Regions from separate parts of the Streptomyces sp. CB03238 genome, predicted to be linked through region 1. Evidence: riboswitches for the same ligand, from Rfam matches in the RefSeq annotation. Region 1 holds a riboswitch; each other region holds the start of a gene.
The links. A riboswitch is a leader RNA that binds a small molecule or an ion and turns the genes downstream of it on or off. The one in region 1 is predicted to bind cobalamin.

Region 1 (10,164 bases):
ACGGCAACATCGTCCGGGGCGAGGACTGAGAGGAGCCGATGACCCGTTCGGCGGGTCCGGCCGTGCGGGAGGGCCTTGGCGCACGCACCGTGGGGGAGTGACATCGACAGGCAATGCGTACGTGTCCGGCCTCGTGGCGTTGCTCCTGGCCGCCGCCTCGGGATGCGCGGCCGACGCGGCGCAGCCCGAGGCGCCGCCCTCGGCCGTGAGCAGCGCCGGCGCTGCCGAGGCGACCGCCCCGCCCCTGCCGGAGCTGGCGTCCCGGCTTCAGGAGCACGTGGCCGCCGTCTGGCCGCGCACGTCGAGGATCTGGCCCGGCGCGGACTTCACCCGCCATGTCCTGCTGGTCTCGGACGGGCGGGGCGCGTGGGCGGTCGACAAGGACGGGAAGCGGGAGGTGCCGCTCGCGGATCTGGCGAAGGGCGGGGTCACCGTCCCGCCGAACGAGGGCGGCTTCGGGGCCGTGACCTGGGACGGGCGCCGGGGCATCATCGTCAGGCCGGCGCGCACGGCGGGTGTGGATCCCACCGGCTTCGACACGGCCGACGTGGCGGGACGCACCTTCGGGCTCGCGACGCACGAGCAGTTCCACACCTACGTACAGCAGGACAAGAAGGGCGGCTGGGTCTGGGAGTCGCTCCGTGCGCTGGAGGAGAAGGCAGAGGGCGGCGAGGACACCCGGGCCCAGCACTATCCGACGCGGACCGAGCCCCGGATGTACCGCGCGATGGTCTACAACAGCCTCCTCGCCGCCTACAAGGAGCCGGCCGAGCGCCGGAAGCACCTGGCGGCGGCCGCGCACTGGCAGCGGACCTGGGCGGCGAAGTACCCGGATGAGGCGAAGGCCCAGCCCATGCTGGACGCGCTGGAAGGTTCGGCGCGGTACTTCGAGTCGATGGCCGTGGCCATGGCGTTGGTGGAGGATCCCGACGACCCCGCCCAGGTGCGGGGCCGGCTGACCGGCACTCTGAAGCCGCTGAGGGCCGTGAACAAGAACTTCGAGCCGTACGCGGTGGGCGCGAGCGCCCTCTTCACCGCCGACGCCATGGGGCTGAACGCGCGGCAGGCCCTCGTCGAGGAGCCGGTGACTCCCCAGGACGTCGTCCTGAAAGGGGTCGTGCCCGCCGCGCAGTCCATGCCCCCGGACGTGAAGCGCGGCATCGAGGAGAGCGCGGCCGCCTCCGACAGGAAACTGGCGCCGGACATCGAGCCCTTCGTCGCCGGCATGAACGACAAGAGCAAGTGGATTCTGCTGGCTCCCCTGAGCGCGGCCATCAGCACCCTGGGCGGGTCGGGTTTCTACACCACGGACGAAGTGCCCCTCACCATCGTCCCCAAGGCCCGTCTGCACTTCAGGCTGCGCGGTGGAAATCTCGACATCGACGGCGTCACCGTCGCCGAGGTCCCCATGGAAGGACAGATCTACTTCGGGACCCCCCTCGACCCCCGGGACAGGACCGTGTCACTGAAGGGCAGGACGCTGACGCTCACGTCCCCTAGCCTGAAGGGGACGTTCACGGTGACGTCCAAGACGGACGAGGGGCAGCGTTTCCTCTACGCCCAGGAGCCGTGACGTCAGTCCAGGTGGGCGTACGAGCGGGGGTGGGCCGTGAGGTATTGGCGCAGCGTCATCGGGGCGTGGCCGGTGAGGCGGCGAACCGTGTCGGCGGCCGTGCTCATCTCGCCGGCGGCGATCGCCTCGTAGGAGGTGACCCAGCCGGTGACCTCCCAGTGCTCGGCGCCGTACCGGGCGCGGGAGGCGTAGGCCTCGGCGCGGGTCTCGGGGACGTAGGTGATCGTGCGGCCGGTGGCGCGGGAGAGTTCGGCGGCCGCTTCGGCGAGGGTGAGGGCCTCCTCGCCGGTGACGTCGTAGGTGGCGCCGTCGTGGTCCCCCTCACCCAGCAGGACCGCCGCCGCGACGTCCGCGATGTCCTCGTGGGCGACCGCCGCGACCCGGCCGTAGCCCGCCGGGCCACGGATGACGCCGTCCTCGCCGGTCATCGCGGCGAACCCGGCCAGGTACCAGCTGTCGCGCAGGAACGTGTGCGGGACGCCCTTCGCCTCGATGTACCGCTCGGTGTGCCAGTGGTCGCGCGCGAAGGTGAACGTGGCCTGCGGCGCGGCGCCCAGGAACGACACGTACACGATCCGCCCGACGCCCGCGGCGAGCGCCGCGTCGATCGCCGTGCGGTGCTCCTGGATCCGGTCGGGGCTCTCGTGCGCCGACACCAGGAACAGCGTGCCGGCGCCGTCCAGGGCGCGGCGCATCGCCTCGCCGTCCCCGTACGGCGCGGGCGCGGCCTTCACCGCGCCCGGCAGCTCCGGCAGCCGGGCCGGGTCGCGGCCGAGCAGCCGTGTCTTCACGCCCCGGTCGGCGAGGCGGCGGGCGACGCGGCCGCCGATACGGCCGCTCGCCCCGGTCACAGCGATCACGGAGGACATACGGCCGAGTCTGTCAGCCGTAGACCTCCGTGACCTCCAGCACGCGCGCGGTGATGCGGCCGTCCGGCGTACGCTCCGGGTCGGCCAGGTAGGCGCGGTAGGCGTCCTCCGACGGGAACGTCAGCAGGTGGACCTCCGACAGGCCGTCGGCCGTGCGCAGCCGCCGCTCCAGCCGGCCGCCGTGGCGCGGGAGGAGGGCGAGCGCCTTCTCCTCGTACGCCAGGGCGTCCTCGACCGCGTCCGCCGGATGGTCCAGCAGCACCGCCAGCCGGAAGAGGGGCGCGGCGGACGGCTCCAGGGACTTGTAGAAGTGGACGTCGACGTTCCCGCCGGGGATGCCCTCGGACCGGCCCGTCTCGACGTACCCCAGGCGCCGGTAGAAGGGCGGCGCCTGGAACGAGAACGACGACACGATCATGCGGTCGCAGCCGCGCCGCCGCGCCTCGTCCTCCGCCGCGCGCATCAGCTTCGTACCGAGCCCGGTACCGCGCTGGTCGTCCCGCACCCACAGCATGCTGACGCCGCCGAGGCCGCCCCACGTCCAGCCGGTGAGCCCGCCGACGATCTCGCCGGACTCGTCGTCGGTGGCCCGCACCGACAGTTCGGCCTCGTCGTGGGCGCCGGTGGCCGCGTTGTTGAAGGCGGTCAGCTCCTTGTCGAGGCGCGCGGACAGTTCCTTGTCCTCGCCGCCCACCGTGATGGTCACTTGTCCTCCAGGTCGCCCTCGGTCTCCAGGAACACCTGCCGCAGCTGTTCCAGGACGGCAGGGTCGGGCTTGGCCCACATGCCGCGCGACTCGGCCTCCAGGAGCCGCTCGGCGATGCCGTGCAGGGCCCAGGGGTTGGCCTCCTGCAGGAACGCCTTGTTCTCCGGGTCCAGGACGTACGTCTCGGTGAGCTTGTCGTACATCCAGTCGGCGACGACGCCGGTGGTGGCGTCGTACCCGAAGAGGTAGTCCACGGTCGCGGCCAGTTCGAAGGCGCCCTTGTAGCCGTGGCGGCGCATCGCCTCGATCCAGCGGGGGTTCACGACCCGGGCGCGGAAGACGCGGGAGGTCTCCTCGACGAGCGTGCGCGTGCGGACCGTCTCGGGGCGGGTCGAGTCGCCGATGTACGCCTCGGGGGCCGTGCCCTTGAGCGCGCGGACGGTGGCGACCATGCCGCCGTGGTACTGGAAGTAGTCGTCCGAGTCGGCGATGTCGTGCTCGCGCGTGTCGGTGTTCTTGGCCGCCACCGCGATGCGCTTGTACGCGGTCTCCATCTCGGTGCGGGCGGGCTTGCCTTCGAGGCCGCGCCCGTACGCGTAACCGCCCCACACCGTGTAGACCTCGGCGAGGTCCGCGTCGGTGCGCCAGTCGCGCGAGTCGATGAGCTGGAGGATGCCCGCGCCGTACGTCCCCGGCCGGGAGCCGAAGATGCGGGTGGTGGCGCGGCGTTCGTCGCCGTGTTCGGCGAGGTCGGCCTGCGCGTGGGCCCGTACGTGGTTGTCGGCGGCCGGCTCGTCGAGGGAGGCGGCGAGGCGGACGGCGTCGTCGAGGAGCCCGATGGTGTGCGGGAACGCGTCACGGAAGAAGCCCGAGATGCGGAGGGTGACGTCGATGCGCGGGCGGCCCAGCTCGGCGAGCGGGATGGGCTCCAGGCCGGTGACGCGACGGGAGGCGTCGTCCCAGACGGGGCGGATGCCGAGGAGGGCGAGCGCCTCGGCGACGTCGTCGCCGGCGGTGCGCATCGCGCTCGTACCCCACAGGGACAGGCCGACGGAGGTCGGCCATTCGCCGTTGTCGGTGCGGTACCGCTCCAGGAGGGAGTCGGCGAGGGCCTGGCCGGTCTCCCAGGCGAGGCGGGAGGGGACGGCCTTGGGGTCGACGGAGTAGAAGTTGCGGCCGGTCGGCAGGACGTTGACCAGGCCCCGGAGCGGGGAGCCCGAGGGGCCCGCCGGGACGAAGCCGCCGTTCAGGGCGTGGACGGCGTTGTCGAGTTCGTCGGTGGTGGCGGCGAGGCGCGGGACGACCTGGCGGGCGGCGAAGTCGAGGATAGCGGCCACCTGCTCGCCGTGGCCCTCGGCGACGGAGGGCACGGCGGCCGGGTTCCAGTCGGCGGCCTCCATCGCCTCGACCAGGGCGCGGGCCTTGGCCTCCGCCTCGTCGGCGGTGGTGCGGGTCGCGGCGGACTCGTCCAGGCCGAGGGCCTCGCGGAGGCCGGGCAGGGACTGCGTACCGCCCCAGATCTGGCGGGCGCGGAGGATCGACAGGACGAGGTTGACGCGCTCGGGGCCGGTGGGGGCGCCGCCGAGGACGTGCAGGCCGTCGCGGATCTGGGCGTCCTTGACCTCGCAGAGCCAGCCGTCGACGTGGAGGAGGAAGTCGTCGAACCCGTCGTCGTCCGGGCGGTCCTCCAGGCCCAGGTCGTGGTCGAGCTTGGCGGCCTGGATGAGCGTCCAGATCTGGGCGCGGATCGCCGGGAGCTTGGCCGGGTCCATGGAGGAGATCTGCGCGTACTCGTCGAGCAGCTGCTCCAGGCGCGTGATGTCGCCGTACGACTCGGCGCGGGCCATCGGCGGCACCAGGTGGTCGACGAGGGTGGCGTGGACGCGGCGCTTGGCCTGGGTGCCCTCGCCCGGGTCGTTGACCAGGAACGGGTAGATGAGCGGAATGTCGCCGAGGGCCGCGTCTGGGCCGCACGCGGCGGACAGGCCCGCGTTCTTGCCGGGCAGCCACTCCAGGTTGCCGTGCTTGCCGAGGTGGACCATGGCGTCGGCGCCGAAGCCGCCGTCGGAGGCCGGGGTGCCGATCCAGCGGTAGGCGGCCAGGTAGTGGTGCGAGGGCGGCAGATCGGGATCGTGGTAGATCGCGATCGGGTTCTCGCCGAAGCCGCGCGGCGGCTGGATGAGGATGAGGAGGTTCCCGCGCCGGAGGGCGGCGAGGACGATGTCGCCCTCGGGGTTGCGGGAGCGGTCGAGGAACATCTCGCCGGGCGGCGGGCCCCAGTGCTGCTCGACGTTCTCGCGCAGCTCCTCCGGCAGGGTGGCGTACCAGCGCTTGTAGTCGGCGGCCGGGATGCGGACCGGGTTGCGGGCCAGCTGCTCCTCGGTGAGCCAGTCCTGGTCGTGGCCGCCCGCCTCGATGAGGGCGTAGATCAGCTCGTCGCCGTCGCCGGACGCCAGACCGGGGACTTCTTCGCCGCCGAAGTCGTACCCCTCCTCGCGGAGTCGGCGCAGCAGCGCGACGGCGGACGCGGGGGTGTCGAGGCCGACGGCGTTGCCGATGCGGGAGTGCTTGGTGGGGTACGCGGAGAGGACCAGCGCCAGGCGCTTGTCGGCGTTCGGGATGTGGCGCAGCCGGGCGTGGCGTACGGCGATCCCGGCGACGCGCGCGGCGCGCTCGGCGTCGGCGACGTACGCGGGCAGGCCGTCGGCGTCGATCTCCTTGAAGGAGAACGGGACGGTGATGAGCCGCCCGTCGAACTCGGGGACGGCGACCTGGCTGGCGGCGTCGAGCGGCGAGAGCCCCTCGTCGTTCTCCTCCCAGGTGGAGCGCGAGCCGGTCAGGCACAGGGCCTGGAGGATCGGTACGTCGAGCGCGGCGAGGGCGCCCGCGTCCCAGGACTCGTCGTCGCCGCCCGCCTGGGCCTCGGCGGGCTTGGTGCCGCCGGCGGCGAGGACGGTGGTGATGACGGCGTCGGCCGTCCGCAGGCTCTCCAGGAGCTCCGGCTCGGGGGCGCGGAGGGAGGCCACGTACAGGGGGAGGGCCTGGGCGCCGGCGTCCTCGATGGCGTCGCACAGGGTGTGGATGAACGCCGTGTTCCCGCTCATGTGGTGGGCGCGGTAGTACAGCACGGCGACGGTGGGGCCGGTGGTGGTGCGCGCGGTCCGCTCCAGGGGGCCCCAGGTGGGGGCGGCGGCGGGGGGCTCGAAGCCGTGGCCGGTGAGCAGGACGGTGTCGGAGAGGAACCGGGCGAGGTGTTCCAGGTTGTCCGGGCCGCCGTGGGCGAGGTAGGCGTGCGCCTCGGCCGCGATGCCGATCGGGACGGTGGAGGTCTCCATCAGCTGGGCGTCGGGGGCCTGTTCGCCGGTGAGGACGACGAGGGGCTTCTCCGTCGCGCGGAGGACCTGAAGGCCGTCCTCCCAGGCGCGGATGCCACCGAGGAGCCGTACGACGACGAGGTCGGCGCCGCCCAGGAGGGCGTCCAGGTCGTCCAGGGGGAGGCGGGCGGGGTTGGCGAAGCGGTACTCCACGGGCCCGCCGGCCGCGCGGGCGCTGAGCAGGTCCGTGTCGGAGTGCGACAGCAGCAGGATCGTCGTCGCCTCGGGGCTGGTGGCGGGCGTGGTCGCGTGCGTCATGGCGTGCGCAGGCCTTCCTCGGGGTGTCCGCGCCCCGGGTGGTCGTAGGACGGCGGGAGTTCCTGACTCGTCCGGTTCGGCCGGACTCACAGTGGCGGGACCGCGCCGGATTCTCACCGGGCTTCCTCCCTAGGGCCCTGGGACCCTGTGCCGTCTGCATAGTAGAGGCTGCGCGTATGCTCGCCGCCATGCCGCCCAGCTCACCAAATCCCCAGGACCGGGGTGAAGCTCACATACGGGACCGTGTCCGCGACCGCGGTGACGCTTGCCCGGGTGCGCTGCGGCTGCACCATGCCGATGACGGCGCCCTGGCCCGCCTCCGCCTCCCCACCGGAGTGCTGACGTCCCGTCAAGTCCTGCTGCTCGCGGACGCGGCGGACCGCCTGGGCGACGGGCACCTCTCCCTCACCTCGCGCGGCAACATCGAGCTGCGGGGCCTCGGCGAGGGCTGCGGGCTCGGGCTGGCGGACGTGCTGCGGGAGGCGGGTCTCCTCCCCTCCGAACGGCACGAACGGGTACGGAACATGGTGGTTTCGCCGCTCGCGGGCGCGGAGGTGCAGGCGTGGGCCGCGCGCCTGGACGAGCTCCTGTGCGCCGAGGACTGGACGCCCGAGCTCTCCGGCCGCTTCCTGTTCGCCGTGGACGACGGGCGGGGGGACGTGGCGGGCCTGGCCCCGGATGTGACGTTGCTCGCAGCCTCGGGGGGCGGTGCCCTGCTGCGGGTCGCCGACCGGACATACCGCGTGGCGGCCGCCGACGCGCCGCGCGCCGCGCTCGCGGCGGCCGGGGCGTTCCTCGCGGCCGCCCGGGAGGCGGGCACCGGCGCGTGGCGGGTGCGGGAGCTGCCGGCGGGGCAGGACGTGGACGTGACGGGACACCTGCGGCGGGCCGGCATCGCGGCGGAGCCCGTACCGGACGCCGGCCTGCCGGCCGGGGGGCCGCCCGCGCCCGGCGTCATCGGCGACGGCACGGACTCCGTCGTCTCCGTCCTGGCCCGCCTCGGCCGGGTGACGACGGCCCAGTTCCGGGCGCTGCTGCCCGCGCGTGAGGTACGCGTCACCCCGTGGCGCGGTTTCGTCCTGCCGGGCCTCGCCGGCCGGGCGGCGGCCGAGGAGCGGCTGCGCGCCCTCGACGAGGCCGGGTTCCTCACCCGTACCGACTCCCCCTGGATCGGTGTCACCGCGTGCACCGGACGCCCCGGCTGCGCCAAGTCCCTGTCCGACGTACGGACGGACGCGCGGCCCCGCGAGGGTGAGTTGCCCGTCCACTGGTCGGGGTGCGCCCGCCGCTGCGGCCACCCGCAGGGCGCGTGGACCGACATGGTGGCGACCGGCGAAGGTGCGTACCAGCAGACCGTGGTGACCGTACAAGGATCGACGAAATGAGCGAGAGCAGAGTGTTCGACTACGAGAAGGACGGGGCGGAGATCTACCGCCAGTCCTTTGCCACCATCCGCGCCGAAGCGGATCTCGCGGGCCTGCCGGCCGACGTCAGCCAGGTCGCCGTACGGATGATCCACGCCTGCGGCATGGTCGACCTCGTCCGCGACCTGGCGTACACACCGGACGTGGTGGCCCGCGCCCGCGAGGCGCTGCGCGCCGGCGCGCCGATCCTGTGCGACGCGCAGATGGTCGCGAGCGGCGTCACCCGCAAACGGCTGCCCGCCGGCAACGACGTGATCTGCACGCTCTCCGACCCGTCCGTCCCGGCGCTCGCCGCCGAGCTGGGCACCACGCGCAGCGCGGCCGCGCTGGAGCTGTGGCGTGACCGCCTCGAAGGGTCGGTCGTCGCGGTGGGCAACGCCCCCACCGCCCTGTTCCGGCTCCTGGAGATGATCGGGGCGGGCGCGCCGCGCCCGGCGGTGGTGATCGGCATCCCGGTCGGGTTCATCGGGGCGGCCGAGTCCAAGGACGCGCTGGCGGCGTTCCCGGGCCTGGAGCACCTGGTGGTGCGGGGCCGGCGGGGCGGCAGCGCGATGGCGGCCGCGGCGATCAACGCGATCGCCCACGAGGCGGAGATCCAGGCATGACGGGCATGACGGGCACGAGCGGCAAGCTGTACGGCGTGGGGCTCGGCCCCGGCGACCCGGACCTGATGACGGTGGCGGCGGTGAAGGCCATCGCGGCCGCCGACGTGATCGCGTACCACTCGGCGCGGCACGGCCGCTCGATAGCGCGGTCGATCGCGGCGGAGCACATCCGCGAGGACCATATCGAGGAGCGGCTGATGTACCCGCTCACCGTCGAGACGACCGACCACCCGGGCGGCTACCGGGGCGCGCTGAACGACTTCTACGAGGAGGCGTCGGCGCGGCTGGCCGCCCACCTGGACGCGGGCCTGACCGTCGCCGTCCTCGCCGAGGGCGATCCGCTCTTCTACGGCTCGTACCAGCACATGCACAAGCGGCTGGCGCACCGCTACGAGACGGAGGTGATCCCCGGGGTCACCTCCGTGAGCGCGGCGGCCGCCCGGCTCGGGGAGCCGCTGTGCGAGGCCGAGGAGGTCCTGACGATCATCCCCGGCACGCTGCCGGAGGACGAGCTGGCGGCGCGGCTGGCGGCCACGGACTCGGCCGTCGTCATGAAGCTCGGCCGGACCTTCCCGACCGTGCGCCGCGCCCTGGAGCGGGCGGGCCGGCTGGACGACGCCCGGTACGTGGAGCGGGCGTTCATGGCGGGCGAGCGGACCGGGGCGCTGGCGGACGTCGACCCGGAGTCCGTGCCGTACTTCTCGGTGGCCGTGCTGCCCTCCCGTATCGACGCCGAAGCGCCCGCGAGCCGGGAGACCGGCGGCGAGGTCGTGGTCGTGGGCACCGGTCCGGCGGGCGCGCCGTGGCTGACGCCCGAGTCGCGCGGCGCGCTGGTGAACGCCGACGACCTGGTCGGCTACACCACCTACCTGGACCGGGTCCCGGTACGCCCCGGCCAGAACCGGCACGGCTCCGACAACAAGGTCGAGTCGGAGCGGGCCGAGTTCGCCCTGGACCTGGCCCGGCGCGGGCGCCGCGTGGCGGTGGTGTCGGGCGGCGACCCGGGCGTGTTCGCCATGGCCACGGCGGTCCTGGAGGTCGCCTCGGAGCCCGCGTACGCGGACGTCCCGGTCCGCGTCCTGCCGGGCGTGACCGCCGCGAACGCCGCCGCCGCGAAGGCGGGCGCCCCGCTGGGCCACGACTACGCGACGATCTCGCTGTCGGACCGGCTCAAGCCGTGGGACGTGATCGCCGAGCGGCTGCGCGCGGCGGCGGGCGCGGACCTGGTGCTGGCCCTGTACAACCCGGGCTCGAAGTCCCGTACGCACCAGGTCGCGGCGGCCCGCGAGCTGCTGCTCGAACTCCGCGCGCCCGAAACGCCGGTGGTCGTGGCGCGGGACGTCGGCGGGCCGGAG
Region 2 (10,164 bases), on a different contig from region 1:
TACACCGACCGGGCGGCGGAAGCGGACGCCGACATCGAGCCACTGGTCGCCGAACTGGCCAAGGACCCGGAGGCGTTCGCCGTCCTGTACGACGCCGAGCGCGCCTACTTGGCGTACTACCTGGAGCGGCTGACACGCCAGGGCGGCGACCCCGCGTACCGCCCCTCGCGCGGCGACATGGGCCCCACGGGCTCGGTGGACCTCGACCTCCGGGACCTGGCGGAACGCGTGGGCAGCCTGATGAAGCACCGCGCCGACCACGCCAGGAGGGGAACGATCCCCGACCTCGCCGCCTTCGACAGGGCCGTACGCGAACACACCCGGGGGGCGTTCCGCCCCGCGTCCCGGCAGCTGGACACCCGCCCGCCCATGGGGGACATCGCGGACCGGCCGGTCGCGGGGCCGCTGAGCGGCGACCCGATGGACGGACGGCACCAGCTGTTCACGGTGCTGGACCGGTGGGCGAAGGAACGCGGCGTACCGGCGCAACGCGCCACCACCATGCGGCAGATGATGGACGACGCGTACGTCCTGGGACTGTGGCTGACGTTCTGACGTCAGAAGAACCGCAGGTCCGAACACCCGCGCCGGCGTACCTGGTCCTCGGCGAACTCCTTGAGCAGCCGCCGCTGTACGGCCTTGCCGACGCCCGGAATGTCGTCGGACGACGCGCCGAGAGCGAAGTTGGCCGCCTCGCCGTCGCAGCGGGCGGTGGCCGTCATGGAGTGCCGCACCCCGTGCCGCGAGGTGAGACGGTTGCTCCAGTCCCCGTACCAGGCGGCCAGGGCCACCACCGATTCCCCGTCCCTGTCCGTCAGGTCGCAGCGCCCCGTGGGGGCGGCGTCGTTCACACCTGCCGCGACCCGCAGCCCCTGATCCTGAGGTAGCCCGGCCCCAGCCATCCACCCGCACGCCGTGCCCTTCGACTCCGACAGCGGCACGGTCTCCACGTCGTCCTCGGGGTCGGGCGGTACGGCGCCACCGGTCGGTGCCTTGAGCGGCTCGGCACCACAACCGAGCCTGTCCGACGCCCCGTTCGCGAGCGCCACGGCCGTCCGGTACGCGGCGCCGGGCACCCCGTGGTTGGCCTCCCGGCCCAGCGACATCCGTACCAGAAGCTCGCGCTGCCTGCCCCCGGCGTCCTTGGCGAGTTCCGGGCAGGGCAAGAGGAAGTTGATGTCGTGGTACTTGTCGATGAACCCGGGCAGCCCCTCGGGCAGCGGGGCCTGTGGCGAAAACCCCTCTTCCGGGAACATGCTCATGAACTCCCGGTCCTGGTCGTCCCGCCGGGTGTAGGCCTCCATGCCGACGACCAGCCGCCCGTCGTCCCTGGCCCCGCCTTCGGCGGTGAGGCGGCACGTGTACGAGCCGAGACCCTCGTGAAGGCGGGACGTCTCGTCGAGCAGATGCGCGTCATCGGGCGTGAGCTGCTCCACCGCGTCCGGCGGAAGGGCCCCGTCGCAGGCGTCACGGGCGAGCATCCAGTCCTGCGCGTAGGGTTCGGCGACGTAGCCGCCCACGCCCAGGACCACCGCGGCCGCCACCGAGACCTTGACCCAGCGCCGCATCGTCCCCCGCCCCCGTCGACCACCACAACCGTACGGTGGGACCCTACTCGCCGACCGTCGGCACCGGCCCTACGCCCCCCGTACCGCCGAAGCCCACTCCTCCAGCTCCTCCGGCGTACGCGGGCCCGGTTCCTCCGCGCCCAGCAGGCCCCGCTCCCGGAGCACACGCGCCACCGCCATGCCCCACGGGCGGCGCAGGCGTGCCGCGTCCAGCAGGGCGCCGTCCGCCAGCAGTTCGGCGACCGGGCCGGTGCGGAGGCCGTCCGGGGTGAGCACCGCCGCGTCGTCGGCCCAGCGCAGCGCCAGGTCCACGTCGTGCGTGGCCATCACGACCGTCGTCCCGGAGGCCCGCAGCCGGTCCAGGACCGCCAGCAGCCGTTCCTGGCCGTGCGGGTCGAGGCCGGCCGTCGGCTCGTCGAGGATGAGGACCCGGGGTCGCATCGCGACGGCGCCCGCGATAGCGGCCCGCTTGCGCTGCCCGTACGACAGCAGGTGCGTCGGCCGGTCCTCCAGCGCCGTGATGTCCAGCGCCTCCAGGGCCTCGCGCACCCGCTCCCGTACCTCCGCCTCCGTCAGCCCCAGGTTCATCGGCCCGAACGACACGTCCTGGCCCACCGACGCCGCGAACAACTGGTCGTCCGGATCCTGCACGACCAGCTGCACCGTCGTACGCAGCCGGGTCAGCCCCGCCCTGTCGTACGACACGTCCCGCCCCTCCAGGCGCAACTGCCCGCTCGCGCACCGCAGCCCGCCGCTCAGCAACCGCAGCATCGTGGTCTTGCCGCTGCCGTTACGGCCGAGCAGCGCGATGGACCGCCCCTCGGGCACGGTGAAGTCGACGCCCCGCAGCACGGCGGGGCCGTCCTCGTAGGCGTATCCCGCACCGACCAGTTCCACGACGGCGTCACGATTCATGGCAGGAACCTTTCGAGTACGAGAGTCAGGGCGACGAGACCCGCGAGCAGCGCCGCGCTGGCGCCCAGGAACCGCCCGGAGACCGCCACCTGCGGTACCAGCACCCGCAGCGTTCCGACGTAACCGCGCCCGGCCAGCCCCGTCTGGAGCCGCGCCGCCCGGTCGAAGGCGCGCACGAACGCCGTCGCGCCCAGGCCCGCCAGCGACCGCCAGGTGGCTGCCCGGCTCGTCAGCCCGAGCCGCGCCGCCTGCGCCTCCCGGATCCGCCGGACCGCGTCCAGCAGCAGGAAGCTGATCCGGTACATCACCAGCGCCACATCGACGACCGGCGCCGGCACCCCGGCCCGCACCAGCCGGGGCAGCACGTCGGACACCGGCGTGGTGAACGCGAACAGCAGCACGCCGAGCGAGGCCGCCGACGTACGCAGCAGCAACTGCCCCGCGTGCACCAGCCCGTCCGGCGCCGGCGTGATGAACCCGCCCGTCCCACCCACCTGGAACAGCAGCGGAACCGCGCCCGTCACGCAGAAGCCGAGCGGGATGCGCCACGCCCGCCACAGCTGCCGGGGCGCGACCCCGGCCGGGCCGAGCAGCACCACGAGGGTCGCGGCGGCGACGAGCACGGCGCCCGGCCACGGCGGCAGGCACACGGCCAGCGCCGTCAGGCCGAAGCCCAGCACGGCCTTCTCGCACGGGTGACGGCGGCGCCAGCGACTGCTGTGCGCCGCCGCGTCGATCGGCAGCATCGGCGGCTAGACGGAGGGCTGCCGGCCGCCGGCCCCGGTGGCCTCGGCTGCGTCGGGGCCCGACGGCCCCGCGTCCACGCCCGCCCGTGCCTCGCCCTGCCGGCGCCCGCGCCGCAGCCCGAAGTAGTACGCCAGCACCCCCGCCCCGATGGCGGCCTGGAGCGCGAACAGCGCCGACTCGACCTCGCCGGACGGAGGCTCGTACAGCGGGCTGAACCACGGCTCGTAGTCCGGCTTCAGCTCGGTGATGGCCGTCTCGGCCTGCGCGTCGGCGCCCGTGAACGGCTCCTCCTTGTGGTCACCCATCCCCAGCGCGAGCGGGAGGACGGCGAGCGCGACCACGACGAGCAGCAGCAGCGTATTGATCTTGGCGTTACGGCTCATCGGGCCACGGCCTCCTTCTTCATCGGCAGGACGCCGAGCCGGGCCAGATCGCCCTTGCTGGACTGCGTCAGCAGCCGCATCACCAGCACGGTGAGCAGGCCCTCGCTGACCGCCAGCGGAATCTGGGTGACCGCGAAGATGGAGCCGAACTTCGCCAGCGAACCGGCGACACCGCTGCTCGGGTCGGGGAACGCCAGCGCCAGCTGCACGCTGGTGACACAGTACGTGGAGAGGTCGGCGACGAACGCCCCGAAGAACACGCTGACCATCAGCGGCACGTCAAAGCGGCGCAGCAGCCAGTACACCCCGAACCCGGCCCATGGGCCGACGATCGCCATCGAGAAGGCGTTGGCGCCCAGGGTCGTCAGGCCGCCGTGTGCCAGCAGCAGCGCCTGGAAGAGCAGGGTGATGGTGCCCAGCACCGCCATGATCGGCGGCCGGAACAGGATCGCGCCGAGTCCCGTACCGGTCGGGTGCGAGCAACTGCCCGTCACCGACGGAATCTTCAGGGCAGACAGGACAAAAGTGAAGGCACCGGACGCACCGAGCAGGAGAGTCGATTCGGGATGGGCCTTGACCTCCCGGGTCAGGGCCCGTACGCCGTGGGCGACGAAGGGAGCGGCCGCGACGGTCCAGGCGACCGCGTGTGCAGGGGGTAGATACCCCTCGGCAATATGCATGGTTGGGAGACCCTCTCCAGCACCTCGTGGATGGACAACGCGCCTTGGCCGGTCTCCTGGCTGACGGGATGGCATGGGGTATGCCGCCGCGACTCCGCCTTCCCGGACCCCGCGGTCTCCCGCGGTGTTCCAGTGGCTTTCCCGGGGTGGTTTCCCAGGGAGTGGAGCCGGACTTCCCGATCACAGTGGCGAGGGCCGCACCGGTACCGCACCGGTTTCCCGTACACCAAGGCCCTGTGACAGTAGTGCGTTGACCAGGTACATCACAACCCGCGCACCAGCGCGGGCGTCCGGTCGGCACCGGCCGGCGCCGGCCGGGCCGGGCCACGACGGGCCGGGCGCAGCCTGGCCGGGCCAAGACGGTGCTCGCCCGCCCGGACAGCCCGAAGGCCCTGCCGGGACGTCCCGGCAGGGCCTTCGGGTGCGGCAGACGGCTCGAGAGCCTCAGCCGTGGGAGGGGAAGTGCCTCACCACGGTGTCCGGGCCGGGCGACATGATGGTCTCGTGCCCGTCCTCGAAGCGCACACGGTAAGGCGGCGTGCCGTCCGACCCCAGCACCTCGATGATCTCTGCCGTACGGTTGCCCTGCCCGACGATCCGTCCATGGACGAGCAGCCTGTCACCCACGCTGGCCTGCATGATCGTGCCTCCTGCCGATTCGGTTCCGGTCGCGGGAGGAAATCCCCGCGCCGGCATGGCCGCATGCACGGTGTCACTGGATCGGAGGAGTCGATCCCTCGCGCCGTGGTGGGGGTGGTGAGGGTGTGACATTGCGGTGCCGGGGCGCTGCTTGGCGAGGGGGGCGCGTCAGCGTGATCTGGCGGACGAGTTGCTGGAAGCAGGCCAGCGCCGCGACGGCGGGCAGGGCGGCTGCGGCCGCATCAGTGATGGTCCGTGGGGCCTGCGCCACGCAGAGTATGACGGCGATGGTCGAGAACAGCAGTACGACGCACCAGGAATGGGCCGCGCGGCGCCTGTGGAGGGCCGCTCTCAGAATGGAGAGGGACGCGACCATCCAGGGGCCGTAGACGAGCAGAGGCCACCAGCCGACCACATGGCGGGGAGTGCGCGGTTCGGCGACGTGGCGCAACGGGTCGTAGGTGACCATGCCGCCGTAGACGCTGACCATGGAGACGATGACAGCAGCGAGCGCGGCAGTGAAGAAGCTCCCTGTCTGCAGGGGAGTGAGCGCGCGTTTCCTCGGGGAGACACGGCGGTGGCTCGGGGTGGGGGGCCGCACCGGTGACAGCTGGGCGGTGATCTGTTCCAGGCCGGCCAGTGAGTGGTCGGCTTCGAACGCGTCATGGGCGGTCTCCTGCACCGGTACCGCGGACGCGAACGCGTCGACGTGCTCGGGAGGCACGGACTCCTGCAAAAGACAGGCGAGTTCCTCCGCCGGGTCCCAGAGCGGGTCCAGCGGACCCAGGGGAGGCAGCGGCTGACGGCCGGCCGCACGATAGGGCCGGCTCTCGGGCGACGGCGGGGTGGGGAAATCCGACGGTGAGTGAGAAGAGGGCTGGTCCCGGCGACTGTGCGTCTCATACATGACAGCGCTGTCCCGGGAACTCGCCGCCGTGGACGGCGACCGGCTCAAGAGCCTGTGATCGGCGGTCGAACTCGGCCTGAATGCGGCTCATCGCCATCAAGAAGTCCTCCAGGACCGAGGAGGAGTAATGCAATTCGATGCACTGGCTGTCATTGTGCAAAGTCGCGCTTTTGCCGACGGGATATGCGCCGAACCTCTGGGTCAATGTCCATTTACCTGCCCGAGTGGCCCGAGGGCGGTTGTCCCAACCTCCTCCGAGGAAGCCGCGAGGAGACGAGACAGGTGTTGGTGCGGTGGTCATAGTCCCCCTAACGCCTTCGATCATGATCCGGATGCGCGTCACTCGGGTGACGCCATTGGGGCATATGGGTGCTTCGACGGGTCTTTTATCGGACTGTGGCGTGTCTCGGACACGCCAGTAACTCGCCCTTTTGTCGCTCGTGGTCGACCAACGAGCCGGGCGGAACGCCCGTTGGAATGATGAATCACCTTCCGGCAAGTCATATTCTGCGCCGGAAAAGCCGCTTCTCCTGTAAGTGGCGAGCGCAGCGGAAACCCTGACCGGCCGAAACCGGGCCGCGCTGCGGTGTGGGCCGAGTCCGCCGGTCACGGACGTCGTCGAGCGTCTTGGCCGTGCGCGGGACACCGTTCCGTCCGCGTGCGGGAGAGGCCAGGGGCCGCCGCCCCTCTTCGGCAGCGCCTCGCCTCACTCCTTGCGGTAGCCGTACGCCTCGGACGCGGCCGTCGCCACCGCGTCCAGGTCACCGCCCGCCGACGCGGTGACCACCGCCGCCACCGCGCCCTCCACGAACGGCGCGTCGACCAGCCGGGTCCCGTCGGGGAGCTCGTCGCCCTCCGCGAGCAGGGCCTTCACCGTCAGGACGGCGCTGCCGAGGTCCACCAGGACGGCCACGCCCGCCCCGCCGTCGACCGTCGTCACCGCCTGGGTGATCAGCTCCGCGCTGGTGCCGAGCCCGCCGTCCGGCGTGCCGCCCGCCGCCGCCACCGGCGCCGTCACCCCGCCGCCCGCGAGGCCCCGGGCCAGATCGGCCACGGAGGACGCGACCGCCGCGCTGTGCGAGACGAGCACGATGCCCACCCGGGCGCTCACCGGGGCCCCTCCGCCCCCGCGAGGGCGGCGATCAGCAGGGCCGAGGACGTGGCGCCCGGGTCCTGGTGCCCGATGCTGCGCTCACCGAGATAGCTCGCCCTGCCCTTGCGGGCCTGCATGGGTACGGTCGCGAGGGCGCCCTGGTCCGCCGCCTCCGCGGCCGCCGCGAACGACTCGCCGAGCGACTCGGCCAGCGCCTCGACGGCCGGCTCCAGCGCGTCCAGCATCGTCTTGTCCCCGGCCTTCGCCCCGCCGAGCTCCGCCACCGCGGTCACGCCCGCGCGCAGCGCCTCGGCCAATTGCACGGGCGCCACCTCGGCGGCGTCGCCCAGCGCCTTGCCGGTGCGCCGCAGCAGCGTCCCGTACAAAGGACCCGACGCACCGCCGACGGTCGAGATCAGCTGTCGCCCCGCCAGCGTGAGCACGGCCCCCGGCGTCCCGGCCGGCTCGCCCTCCAGGGCCTTGACCACGGCGGCGAAGCCGCGTTGCAGATTGGCGCCGTGGTCGGCGTCACCGATGGCCGAGTCCAGCTCGGTGAGCCGGTCCGCCGCCCGGTCCACGGCGGCGGCCGCGCCGGTCATCCAGCGCCGGAAGAAGTCCGCGTCCAGCATGGCCGTCACCGTCTCACCGTCCCCAGCGGAGCGCGGCGGTCCGCACCGGCGCGTCCCACAGCCGCAGCAGTTCCTCGTCGGCCTGGCACAGGGTCACCGAGCAGCCGGCCATGTCGAGCGAGGTCACATAGTTGCCGACGAGCGTACGGGCCACGGCGACGCCCCGCTCGCCCAGCACGCGCTGGACCTCGGCATTGAACCCGTACAGCTCCAGAAGAGGTGTCGCGCCCATGCCGTTCACCAGGACCAGCACCGGCCCGCCGGGCTTCAGGTCCTCCAGCACGGCGTCCACCGCGAAGTCGGCGATCTCCCGTGAAGTCATCATCGGCCGCCGCTCCCGGCCCGGCTCGCCGTGGATACCGATGCCCAACTCCAGCTCGCCGGGCGGCAGGTCGAACGTCGGGCTGCCCTTCGCGGGCGTGGTGCAGGCGCTCAGCGCCACGCCGAAGCTCCGCGAACTCGCGTTCACCCGCCGGGCGATCGCCTCCACCCGTTCCAGCGGCGCGCCCTCCTCGGCGGCCGCGCCCGCGATCTTCTCCACGAACAGCGTCGCCCCGGTTCCGCGCCGCCCGGCCGTGTACGTACTGTCGGACACGGCCACGTCGTCGTCCACGAGGACCTTGGCGACCTGCACGCCCTCGTCCTCGGCGAGCTCGGCCGCCATCTCGAAGTTCAGCACGTCACCGGTGTAGTTCTTGACGACGAACAGCACCCCGCGCCCGCTGTCCACGGCGGCTGCCGCGCGCACCATCTGCTGCGGAACCGGCGACGTGAACACCTCGCCCGGACAGGCCGCCGCCAGCATCCCGGGCCCGACGAACCCGGCGTGCAACGGCTCGTGCCCGGACCCGCCCCCCGACACCAGCGCCACCTGCCCGGCGACGGGCGCGTCCCGCCGTACGACGACCCGGTTCTCCACGTCCACGGTGAGCTCGGGATGCGCGGCCGCGATGCCGCGCAGGGCGTCGGCGACGACGCTCTCGGGCACGTTGATGAGCATTCTCAACGGTATCTCCCAGTTGTGCCGTGGCCTTTCAAGCCGCCAGGGACGTTTCTGTGGTGCCTGATGCCGCGGGCTTCGCCAGGAGCGCGTCGGCAGCCGCGAGGGCGTCGGCGATCGAGCGGCTTCCGGTCACCACACACAGCGTGTAGGTGACGTCCTCCAGCTCTCGTTGCCATGCCGGCTCACTCTTCTCCGCCAGTGCGATGCGTGCACTCGCGTATCGGGCAAGCAGCGTTCTCACACAGCGCGGGTCCGGAATCAGCACGATCGCAGCCCTCCAACGACACACCAGGGTGCCGTACGTATTTCCCACGCCCATGAACTTCATGCTCCCGACTCCGCACAGTCAGCACCCCTGGACGGCCGTCCGGGGGTGTGCGCCGGTGGTTTCCACCCACCGCGGGAAGAGAACGGGAGTGAACGATTTCGAGGTGGACGATGTGGTGCAGCGGGCGCTGGACCGGCTGACGCTGCTGGCCGAGACCACCACTGCCATGACCAGCACGCTCGATCCCCACGCTGGGGTGCAGCGGGTCTGCCGCATCGTCGTCCCCCAGTTGGCCGACTGGTGCGCGGTCGACCTGCTCGAGGACGACGGCCGCCCGCGCCGGGTCAGCGTCGTCCACCGCGACCCCGCGGTACTGCCCGTCGGAGGCCTGACCGGTCTGCTGCCCGACGTGCCGGAGGACCCCGTCGGACCGCTGGCCCGCGTGCTCGTCGGTGCCGGCCCTCTGCTGCTGACCGCGGCGGACATCCGCAGCCCCGGCGAAGCGGCTGATCCACTGCACCTCCGGCAGTTGGAGTTGTTCGACCAGCTCGGCACCGACACCGCCATCGTCGCGCCCGTACGGGCCCGCCGTCAGGTGCTCGGCGCGCTGACCATCGGCCGCACGAACAAGCGCCCACCGCTGACCGCCGATGATCTGGCCACGGTGGAGGACCTGACCCACCGCATCGCGCTCGGCGTGGACAACGCCCGCCTCTACCGGGAAACCCAGCACATCGCCGAACGCCTCCAGCGCTCACTCCTGCCGACGCTGCCCGGATCGGGCCCGGTACGGCTGGCCGCCCGTTACGCGCCGGCCGCCACCACCGCCGAGGTCGGCGGCGACTGGTACGACAGCTTCCCCCTGCCCAACGGCAGCACCACGATGATCATCGGCGATGTCACCGGCCATGACCTGCGCGCCGCCATCACCATGAGCCAGCTGCGCAACATGCTGCGCGGCATCGGCTGCGACCGCCAGGAACCGCCCGGTCACATCCTGCGCCGCCTCGACCTCGCCCACCACTCCCTCTACCCCCACGCCACCGCCACCTGCCTGTACGCCCTGCTCGACCGGGGCGACGACGGAGCATGGACCCTCACCTACTCCAGCGCGGGGCACCCACCGCCCCTCCTCGTCACCTACGACGGTGACACCCGTCACCTCGACGGCGGCCATGGCCTCCTCCTCGGCGTGGAACCCGACCTGCCGCGCCCCCACGCCACAGAGACCCTCCCCGCCCGTTCGACGGTCCTGCTCTACACCGACGGGCTCATCGAACGCCGCGGCGAAGACCTCACCAACGGCATGACCCGGCTCCGTCAGCACGCCGC
Region 3 (10,164 bases), on a different contig from region 1:
TGTCGCCGGGACGGCGCCCGGTCTCCACCGACGGCAGCGGCGCCCCCGTCACGGTCGCGAAGGCGTCGAGGAGCTCCCGTACGGTGGTGCCGGTGCCCGTGCCCAGATTGATGACCCGGTAGGTCGTACGGGGCTCGGACGGGAACAGCGAGTCGAAGCGGCGCAGCGCCTGGACGTGCGCCCGCGCGAGGTCCCACACGTGGATGTAGTCGCGGATGCCGGACCCGTCCCGGGTGGGCCAGTCGACGCCGGTGATCTGGAACGTCTCGCCCAGCCGGTGCGCCTCGATCATCTTGCCGAGCGCGTGCGTGGGCCGGCGTACCTGGAGTCCCGTGCGCATCTTCGGATCGGCGCCGATGGGGTTGAAGTACCGCAGGGAGACGATGTTCATCTCCCCGGTCGAGCTGATGTCCTCGAGCGCCGTCTCGAACAGGGCCTTCGTGCGGGCGTAGGGGCTCAGCGGGGCGAGCGCCGAGTCCTCGTCGACCGCGAAGTCCGTGCCCGTGGCGTAGATGGAGGCGGAGGAGCTGAAGATGAGCCGGTGGCAGCCGTTGCGGGCGAGGTGTCCGAGGAACGTGATCCCCTTGGCCACGTTCTCCGTGTAGTAGCGCAGCGGCTGGGCGACGGATTCGGGTACGACGATGAGTGCGGCGCAGTCGACGACGGCCTCGATGTCCGGATGGGCGGCGAAGATCTCATCGATGAGATTTCCGTCCGCGATGTCCCCCTCGAAGAATACCCGGCCGGCCGTGAATTCCTTCCGCCCGGTCACCAGATTGTCGAGAATGACGGGCTCGATGCCTTCGTCGAGGCAGGCGGAGGCGACGGTGCTGCCGATGAAGCCGGCACCACCGGCGATAAGGACCTTCATGAGCGCTCCCTATTGTCCGCGCGGGGTTGTCCGGGTGTGGACCGATTCTTCCCCGTCCAGGATTTTTGCAACAGTGTAGCGGACGCACTTTCCGCTTCATGGACGGTCGGGACAGGGACGCTTTTGGGCTCGTACAGACACCACACCATGGTTGGTTGCCAGATGTGCTTGACGTCGAGTTCGCTGTTCTCCTGGACGATGTCGAGCGATCCTATGCAGCCGTCCACGAGCCCTTCCACGGCCCATTGGACGGCGATCGGTTTGGCATTGACGTAGCGGGGCACGGCATGCGGTACGAATTTACGTGCGAAGGCCGCCGTGGCCGGGTGTATGGCGATGGAATCCACGGTGTCCAGGGAGGTGGCGCGGGCCCGGTTCACCGCGACGCACATGGGTTTGGTCGGGCTCTCCCAGGTGGCCACCAGACGTATCCGGTCGTAGTTCCGGAAGTGCATGTCCACCCAGCTGTCCACCAGGGTGTGTTCGTCACGCTCCACGAACCCGGCCGCGACGAGCACCAGCACGCCCTCGGACAGGCCCAGGTCCATGGCCGCGTTGAAGGAGTCTGCGAGCAGGACCCGGCCGAAATGGCGGGCCGCCTCCGCGTGCGCGTCCGTACCGGCGGGGCCGAGCGTGGCCACGGTCCCCGTCCGGATGTCCGGCGGATTTCCCCCGAGCGGACTCGGCATGTTCTTTCCCCCCGTATGTGCTGCTGGTTCTCCACCCGCCGGCCCTCCGGCCGGCGGGCATGGCCCCCGGTGAACGCTCCGGCTCATGTCACCGGGCTGTCCGGCCGCAGGATCCGCAGGGCCAGGCCCCGCGTCTCCTCGGCCGCCGCGAGGCCGATCCGGCCGGTCTCCACCTCGTGGCGGGCCGCGGAGCCGATGCCCGGCCAGTCGTCGGGCAGGAGGTGCCCGGCCGACACGATGTGGGCGACGGCACAGGAGGGGGCGCGGGTGCCGGCTCGGGCGCGGGAGTCGGCGTCGTACGCCGCCACGAGGTGGGCGAACCAGTCGAGGTACGTACCCATCAGGCTGCGGGCGACCTGGTTGACCGCGGGGTCCTCCACCGCGTCCGGGCCCGGGTCGCCCGCGTCCTGGGCGAGCGCGGTGCGGATCACCTCGAAGAGGTGGGCCTCGATCCGTTCCATGACCGCTTCGGGACGGCGCGCGAGGGCGTCCTCGCTCCACCAGTCGGGGAGTTGGGCACCCTCGTCGTAGGAACGCAGGGCGGCGAGCAGTTCAGCGGCGAGGGTCGCGGCGGTGGAGCGCTCCGCGTCGAACAGGAGAAGACGGGTGGCCGAGGTCAGTTCGGCGACGTGCCGGGCCGGCGAGGCCGACATGCAGTAGGCCAGGACCGCGTGGACGGCCCCCGGCACGTCTCCCGCCGCCTCCAGCGCCCGCCTGGTGTACGTCTCGGCGGTGAGGTCCCTGGGCAGCGGGCGTGCCAGGAGGTACCGCACGTCGAACCCGGCGTCCTCCAGGCGCAGGTCGGAGAGGGTCGCCTCGGGACGGTGCCCCGGGTAGTCGAGGACGAGGAGGACGGGCCGCGTGTCCGGCGTGGCCGTCGCCGTAGTGCCCTTGGTCGTCCGAGGGCTCGGAAGGTGCGCCATGAGCTGTTCCTGAAGTGTGGGTGGGGGGTTGGGTGGGGCCGGGCGGTGAGGAGGGGGTACGCGGCCGCTACCGGCCGGGGCCGGGCCGGGAGGTCCGCAGCAGGGTGGCGACATCGATGCCGGCCGGGTTCTCGGAGACCAGGGCCACCATCCGGGTGAACGTCTCCATGAAGGCCTCGGCGCGCTCGCTGGGCCACACCTCGCGCTCGTACTGGAAGAGCACGGTGGCGCCCACGGCGTCCTGGCCCGGGTCGTGCAGGTCGTGCACGTCCACCCGTACGGTCACGCCCGCCCGCAGGGCCAGCCGCGCATCGGCGACCGCGGGCTCGACGTCCACGCCGTGCAGCGGAAGGGGCGAGCCGTCCTCGGCGTCGACCGCCAGGTACAGCCAGGGGCGCCAGCGCTGCTCGAGGTCCCTGTTGAACTGGAGGTGCTCCAGCAGCAGCGGCAGCGGCACGGAGTGCGTGAGGCCCGAGGCGACGGACTGCTTCGCCGAGCGGACCACGTCGCCGACGGTCAGCTGTGTGTTGATGCGGAAGCGGTGGATGACCGAGGTCGCGAACCAGTCGACGTCGTCCTCCCAGCCCGCGGGCCTGCCGGACGTCGGGCTCACCATGCCCGGCACGGTGTGGCCCGCGTCGTCGAGGACGGCCAGCGCCAGGGCCGCGACGAACCCGCAGAACAGCGTCGCCGACTCGGCCGCGCATGTCTCGCGCAGCCGCCGCACGGTGGCGGCGGACAGCCGGCCGTGCACCTGGGCCGCGGTCGTCGGCCACACGTCAGGATCCCGCATGCCCGTGAGCCGGACCTCAGGCAGCGCCTCCAGCGGGTCGAGCCGGCTCCGCCAGTGGGCCAGCCGCTCCTCCAGTGCGGCGTGGTGCCGGCGCTTCTCCTCCTCCGCCCAGCAGCGCGGCGGGAGTTGCGGCAGTGCGGCATCGTGCGGTGCGCCTGTGACGCGGGCGTTGTACAGAGCCGCCAGATCCCGGAGCAGGATCGCGAAGGAGTCCCCGTCGCACACCAGGTGCTCGGCGGTGACCACGACCGTGGCCGCGTCCTCGCCGGTGACGAGCACCAGGACCCGCACCTTCGCCTCGGTGGCCAGGTCGAACAGGGCCGTCCGCTCGGCCGTCACCTCGTCCTCCACCTCCGCCTCGGAGGGCAGTCGCCGTACCCGGAACAGGCGGGAGAGGTCCAGCTGGTGGGCATCGAGCCGGTACGCCCGGTGCCGGCCGTGCCGGAGGTCGAGCTCGAAGACCGTACGCAGCGCCTCGTGCCGTCCGACGAGCGCGTGGCACGCGGCTTCGAGGCCGGCCGGGTCCAGAGGCCCGTGGATCCGGAACGACGTGGAGACATGGTGCGGGATGCGCGCCCCGACGGAATCGGCGTCCCGCTGCAGCCTGCGGAGCTGACCGTACGACAGCGGTACGGGCCGGCGGCCCGGAGCGTGCTCCGGGGACGACTCGACGTATCCGCCGGTGGCGCGCGTGTCATGGACGTCCAGTGGGTCACCGGTGGCCGGTGTCGATGCCGCGGCGGCGTCGCGCAGGCGCGCGTCGATCCGCGCGGCCAGGTCGGCGAAGTCGGCGGCACCGAAGACGTCCTGGATGTCGACGGCACCGTCCCCGGGCAGCGCCTTCACCAGGCGCATCACCAGACGCCCGGCCCGCACGGAGTCCCCGCCCAGGGCGAAGAAGTTGTCCGACGCGTGGACCGGATGGTGCCCCAGTACGTCCGCGGCCTGGGCGCGGACCAGGTCCTGGACGGCGGTCGCGTCAAGGGTGCCGGGACGCGGTCGTTCTGCGTTCACGTGCGTGTCCTTAGGGTTGGTCCGGCCAGTCGGCGCGGCGCAGCTTCCGGGAAACGGTCGCCGCGCACAGGGGGATCACAAGAACCAGGCAGAGGAGCCCGATCGCGGTGTGGTGCGAGAGGTGCCCCAGCAGCAGCCCGGCCGCGGCACTTCCGAGCGGACCCCCTACGGCGAGGACGGTGAAGCTGCCGGAGATGACCCGCCCACGGACGGCGTCGTCCACCTGCTGGAAGACGATGACGTCGATCAGTACGTACAGGGCCGGCTTCCCCAGCGAGATGAGGAAGAGCAGGCAGAACACGCTTATCGGGGAGGCGGGGAGCAGCAGGGCGGCCGTCACCAGCAGGGAGGTCCACACGACACCGAGCAGGAGCACACCCGGGCGGAACCGGCGGTGCAGCCGGGTCACCAGAGCCGCGCCGGTGAGGTAGCCGATGGCCTCACCCGACAATGCCAGGCCGATGGTGCGTGCGTCGACGCCCTGCCGCTGGAAGTGGTTGATGAGTATCAGGTTGAGTGCGGCGAAGATGAAGTTCTCGATCGTCATCAGCCCCGTGACGGCGCGCAGGACCGCGTCCCTCCAGACGATCCGGGGGCCGACCGTCGCGCCCTTGAACAGGACGGACGGCTTGAGCGGGCCTGGCTGCTGCCCGGTCGCCGGCAGCCGGGTCAGGAAGGCGGAGCCCATCGACGCCACGTAGCAGGCCAGCACGGCGACGAAGGGCTGGACCGGTCCCGCCGCGAACAGGAGCCCGGCCAGCGGCGGCCCGGCGAGCATGGCGATGTTCACCCGTACTTCGTCCTGGCTCAGGGCCTGGCGCAGTTGCTCGGGCGGCACGATGGAGCGCAGCGCCAGGCGCCGTACGGGCATGCCGATCGCACCGGAGACGCCGAGCACGGCCGCCGCCGCGAACAGCCCGGCGACGCTCGCTGCGCCCGTGGCCACGGCGACGAGGACGGCCGCGGTCGCCAGTGTTCTCAGCGCCTCGGAGGACAGCAGGAGGTTGCGCCGGCTGAACCGGTCCGCGAGCGCACCGGCCGGTATGCCGAGCAGGACGGCCGTGGCGGACTGGGTCGCCGCGAGCAGTCCCGCCTGCAGGGGCGACCCGGTCAGGGACAGTGCCAGGAGGGGATACACCAGGAGGGACATCGACGTGCCGATGGCACCGACGGTGGTGCCCAGCCAGTAGCTCTGGAACCTCCAGTTGCGGCGGAGGGGAACGAGAGCGGGTGGTGGGGTCGCGAGGTCGGTCATGGTCGATGGCCTGCCCTCGGGAGCCGGGGAACGAGCAAGACGAACAGCCCCTTCCGGGCGGGTGGTTGACAGGACGCGTCCCCAACGCCGCGCGCGCCCGGGGCGGCGGGCACGGTGGGCGCGGTGTGTGTGTCGGTGGAATGCGTTCAACGAGGCATTCGCCGACCCATTCGCCGAAGCTTTCGCCGGCCGGGCAGGCAGGCAGGCGCTCCGGACTCGGATGGTTCCGGTCTCAGATCACGGTGAGCAGGTGCGTCGCGAGATGCGCCGGTGGCGTGTACTGATGGGTCGTGCCATGTCGAAATGCCTCCTTCAGGGATCTCCACGTCCCCTAAGCGGTCGGAAAGAAAGGCGGCAGGTCAGTTCCTGACTGTCAGGCGGAGCCTGAGTCACAGTGGCGGGACCGTGCCGGATTCGCACCGGCTTCCTGGGCCCTGCCGCCCCGGTGAAGTTGTGTGTTCGCTCGACGCAGTCCAAAGACCGTGAACCCGAAGGGAGTTGGCGGCGATGGAGCGTCACCCTACACGGGTGGAGGCCGCGTCAATCGGCTTGCCGTACCCCTGGGGCGGCAAGCCTGCGCGAGCGATGCCAATGCGGCGTCTTCATCGTCGTTTCCCCCGAAACGGTGGTGTGTACGTGCGGAGCGGTCCTGGTCGACCGATGGTCGGTCGGTCCGGTCGGGACGTGCGACCGCTGTCGGCGCCTCCAGCACGAGCCCGGCGCTGATCGAAAACGTTGCACACTCCCGCCGGATTGTAAAGCGCATGTGACGTCGCTCGCTCAAAGCCCTTGCCACACACGCGTGTTCGAACCATCTGCTAGGGTCCGGCGGGTGTGCCGGGGGCGAGCCGGCCACCATGAACTGTGCGATGCGTACTGCGCGGAGAGCCGGCTGTCATCAGCCGCACCCGCAGGCACACCCGTCGCAGCGCGTTCCTCCGTACCGCCGTCGCTCACGCCCATGGCGAGCCCGACCGGCGTGCGTATCCGTAGCCGCGGACCAGCCGTAGTCGTAGCCGTGTCCCTGTCTCCACCCGCATCCCTGATCCGCCCCGTCATCCAAGGGAGTCCCCCACCATGTCGTCCTTCGTCGAACGCGATGCCGTGGAAGTGGTCGTGGCAGCACAGTGGTTCCGCGTCCTCGGTTCGACGCCCCCGTCACTCGACACCAACTTCTTCGACTCCGGTGGCAATTCGCTGGCCGCTGCACGCCTGACCACGGCACTGTGCAAGGCGTTCCGTACGGACTTCCCGGTGCAGGTCGTGTTCGACGCCCAGACGTTCCGGGGCATCAGCGACTGGATCCGGCGCGGCGTACCGGCGTCGGGCAAGCGGCTCGTGACGCTCAACGAGAAGGGCGCCGGAGCGCCTCTGCTGCTCCTGCCCTCGGGCGGGGGCGGGGTCATCGGTCTGCAGCGCTTCGGCGGGGCGCCGTTCGACCGCCCCGTGTTCGGGCTCCAGGCGCGGGGGCTCGACCCGCGCGACGGCCTGCCCTTCACGGTCCTGGACGAGATGACGGCCGACTTCGTGCGCGTCGTGGAGGAGTCCGCGCTGCCCCGCACCCTGCACCTGGCCGGCTACTGCTCCGGTGGCACCTTCGCCTACGAGCTGGCGCGCGAGCTGCGCGCCCGGGGCTGGAACGTGCTGTCCGTCTCCCTGTTCAACACCTCGCTCTACCGTCGGCCTCTCGTCCTCGAAGAGCTGATCCAGCAGCGCCTGGCGGGCATCGCCGCGGCCACCGGCCTGGAGGTGCCCGCGGGCGAGCTGGACGCCGCCCAGGTCTTCCACGCGCTGAAGGACAGGAGCGAGGACATCCTCGAAGCGGACCTCGCCTCCTTCGAAGCGCGTCTGCGTGTGTACGGATCCCTCTGGACGGCCGTCACCGGCTACCGGCCCCGGCTCCAGGACATCCCGGTGCGTCTGTTCGCCACGCCGGACCGCTACCACCCCGACGACGTGGCGCTGATGGGCGAGGACGACCGCGACTGGTCGGAACTGGGCTTCCGTGACTTCCGCGCGTACGACGTCGAGGTGAGCCACCGCGACATGCTGCGCCACGACCCCACCCTGCACGCCATCGAGCGGTCGCTCGCGGAGCTCGACGCGGCGGCGGACCCGCGGGGCCCCGGCCGCCCCTCCCCCGTGGGCGAGTCCGTACCGTCCGCGGCGACGGCCCTGGCGGACCTGCTCCCCGACCCGGCGGAGGAGGTGGGTCCGGACACGCTCCTGGCCCTGGGCCACGGGGAGGAGCTGACGGACACGGACACCGACACCGTGCCCGTCCACGTACGCGTCACCGAGTGGATGCGGACCCACCCCGAGCGCGTGGCCGTGAGCAGCGGTGGCGCGTCGGTCACCTACGGGCAGCTCGACTCCTGGGCGACCCACGTCGCCACCGGACTGGCCGCGGCCGGCGTCACGCGCGGACACCGTGTCGGCGTCCTGGCCGAGCCCTCCCTGGCGATGGTCGCCGCCGTGCTCGGCACACTGCGCTGCGGCGCCGCCTACGTGCCCGTGGACACCGCCCACCCCGACGCGCGCATCGGCTCCGTCCTGACGGACGGCGGTGTCACCGCCCTGGCCGTGACACCGCTGACGGCGTCCCGCGCCGTCGCGCCCGGTCTGCCGCGGGTGCTGGTGCGGGGCAGCTGGACGGAGGAGGACCAGCTCAACCGGCCCGACGAGCCGCGGGCGACGCCCGCGTCGTACGAGGACGCGGGACCCGAGGACACCGCCTACCTCATCTACACCTCCGGCAGCACGGGCGAGCCGAAGGGCGTCCTGGTCGGTCACCGTGAGCTCGCCGCCTCGACCTCGGCCCGCCGCACGGTGTACCCGGGCGAGCCGGTGTTCCTCCTCGTGTCACCGCTCGCCTTCGACTCCTCCGTCGCGGGGATCTGGGGCACCCTCACGGCCGGCGGCCACCTGGTGGTCGCCACCTCGGAAGAGGTACGCGACCCCGGCCTGCTGGTCCGGCTCGTCGCCCGGCACGGCGTCACCCACCTGCTGTGCGTACCGTCCCTGTATGCCGTCCTGCTCGACGCGGCCGAGCACCTGGGCCTGGACGCTCTGCGCTCCCTCGGCACGGTCACCGTCGCGGGTGAGCCGCTCCCCCAGTCACTGTTGCACCGTCATTTCGAGCTGCTGTCCGGCACGAAGGTGGCGCTGGTCAACGAGTACGGTCCCACCGAGGCGACCGTCTGGGCCAGCTATGCGCGCTTCGACGCTCCGGGGCCCGTGACCATCGGCCGACCGGTCCCGGGCACCCGGCTGTACGTACTCGACGAGGAACGCCGCCCGGTGCGGGTGGGCGTCACCGGCGAGCTGTACATCGGCGGCGCCGGCGTCACCCACGGCTATCACGGCAGGCCGGAGGCGACCCGGCAGGTCTTCCTCACCGACCCGTTCGCCGACGTCGACGGCGCGCGCATGTACCGGACCGGGGACCTCGTCCGCTGGAACCGCGACGGCACACTCGACTTCGTCGGCCGCCGCGACCACCAGGTCAAGATCCGTGGCCACCGGGTCGAACTCGGCGCCGTGGAGGCCCGGTTGGAGGCCCAGCCGGGCATCCGCGAGGCGGTCGTCGTCCCCAACGACACGGGAACGGGCCTGATCGCCTTCGCCCTCGCCTCCACCACACCGCCTGCGACGGCACCCGCCGAACACCTCGCCGACGAACGAACCCTGCGGACGCGGATGGCCGAACTGCTCCCCGCCGTCATGGTCCCCGAAAGCATCCTGGTCCTGCCGCACTTACCCCGCACGGTCAACGGCAAGGTGGACCGTGCGGCCCTGCTGCGGCTCGGACACGGCGCGTGAGGTGATAGCTCAGCCCTGGGGGCGCGGGTCGAGCCAGAGGGACTCGCCCAGGGCGCAGAGGTCGCCGGAGGCCGTGGCGAGGGCGACGCCCATGTGATGCTTGCGGCCCGATTCGGAGAGCAGCCAGGCGTACGAGACGCACGGCTCGCCCGCGACCACCGGGCGCAGGAGTGTCCCCGTGAGGGAGGCGGTGACCGCGCCCGGTCGCTGGGTGCCGAGCAGGCGGCCCGCCCAGTTGCCGGGGCAGTCCAGGACGCCCCAGACCAGCTCCGGCGGGAGGAGGCCGTCCGGGCCGGCGAGGGCGGGCCCCGGGGTCCAGCCGCAGGCCACGACGGAGCGGCCCGGCACCGGGGCGCAATGCTGGCGCAGGCCGCGTCCGGGCGTACGGAGACCGCAGCCGAAGCAGTCGATCACACCGTCGGGCGGGTCCGCCCGGAACGCCTCGGCCGCCGCCGACGCCTCGTCCCAGGACGGCGCTTCGGGCACGTCGAGCAGCAGCCCGCGAGCGGGCGCCGCCGTCACCAGCGGCCGGCCAGTGTGCCCCAACTCGCAGCCGCCGTCCGCCGTTCCGGCGATCCGCACGGGCGTCCCGACCGGCACGGGACCGCGGAAGTCCACCCGTACGGTCCCGGCCTCCACACGCTGGGCGAGCAGGCCCGCGACGTAGCCCCCGAAGGCCACACCGGGATAGCCGACATACAGCTGCGGCACCACGATCGCGTCACGCGTCGAGTCGGTCGTCGAGTCGGTCGTCGTCATGGTCCACACCTCACCACACCGCCTCGTGCACACCGTGC

Region 2: it holds a riboswitch for cobalamin, as region 1 does, so the genes downstream of both, BKD26_RS30005 (energy-coupling factor ABC transporter permease) here and cobN (cobaltochelatase subunit CobN) in region 1, are expected to answer to the same signal.
Region 3: it holds a riboswitch for cobalamin, as region 1 does, so the genes downstream of both, BKD26_RS25085 (MFS transporter) here and cobN (cobaltochelatase subunit CobN) in region 1, are expected to answer to the same signal.

The regions. Positions count from the first base shown of each region.
Region 1 is NZ_NBCN01000007.1:596,270-606,433, forward strand. It holds gene BKD26_RS39780 (hypothetical protein) at 1-29, shown strand, start outside; gene BKD26_RS40270 (hypothetical protein) at 98-1,573, shown strand; gene BKD26_RS15910 (SDR family oxidoreductase) at 1,576-2,442, opposite strand; gene BKD26_RS15915 (GNAT family N-acetyltransferase) at 2,456-3,148, opposite strand; gene cobN (cobaltochelatase subunit CobN) at 3,145-6,780, opposite strand; cobalamin riboswitch at 6,814-6,950, opposite strand; gene BKD26_RS15925 (cobalamin biosynthesis protein CobG) at 6,969-8,165, shown strand; gene BKD26_RS15930 (precorrin-8X methylmutase) at 8,162-8,809, shown strand; gene BKD26_RS15935 (precorrin-2 C(20)-methyltransferase) at 8,815-10,164, shown strand, end outside.
Region 2 is NZ_NBCN01000021.1:6,044-16,207, reverse strand. It holds gene BKD26_RS30030 (hypothetical protein) at 1-555, shown strand, start outside; gene BKD26_RS30025 (hypothetical protein) at 558-1,568, opposite strand; gene BKD26_RS30020 (ATP-binding cassette domain-containing protein) at 1,638-2,483, opposite strand; gene cbiQ (cobalt ECF transporter T component CbiQ) at 2,480-3,229, opposite strand; gene BKD26_RS30010 (energy-coupling factor ABC transporter substrate-binding protein) at 3,236-3,613, opposite strand; gene BKD26_RS30005 (energy-coupling factor ABC transporter permease) at 3,610-4,293, opposite strand; cobalamin riboswitch at 4,322-4,567, opposite strand; gene BKD26_RS30000 (DUF1918 domain-containing protein) at 4,738-4,932, opposite strand; gene BKD26_RS29995 (DUF2637 domain-containing protein) at 5,006-5,728, opposite strand; gene dhaM (dihydroxyacetone kinase phosphoryl donor subunit DhaM) at 6,546-6,950, opposite strand; gene dhaL (dihydroxyacetone kinase subunit DhaL) at 6,947-7,561, opposite strand; gene dhaK (dihydroxyacetone kinase subunit DhaK) at 7,575-8,567, opposite strand; gene BKD26_RS29970 (DUF5133 domain-containing protein) at 8,596-8,892, opposite strand; gene BKD26_RS29965 (GAF domain-containing SpoIIE family protein phosphatase) at 8,981-10,164, shown strand, end outside.
Region 3 is NZ_NBCN01000014.1:81,825-91,988, forward strand. It holds gene galE (UDP-glucose 4-epimerase GalE) at 1-871, opposite strand, end outside; gene BKD26_RS25070 (hypothetical protein) at 868-1,560, opposite strand; gene BKD26_RS25075 (hypothetical protein) at 1,644-2,483, opposite strand; gene BKD26_RS25080 (condensation domain-containing protein) at 2,551-4,290, opposite strand; gene BKD26_RS25085 (MFS transporter) at 4,301-5,545, opposite strand; cobalamin riboswitch at 5,881-6,002, opposite strand; gene BKD26_RS25090 (amino acid adenylation domain-containing protein) at 6,623-9,367, shown strand; gene BKD26_RS25095 (hotdog fold domain-containing protein) at 9,377-10,126, opposite strand.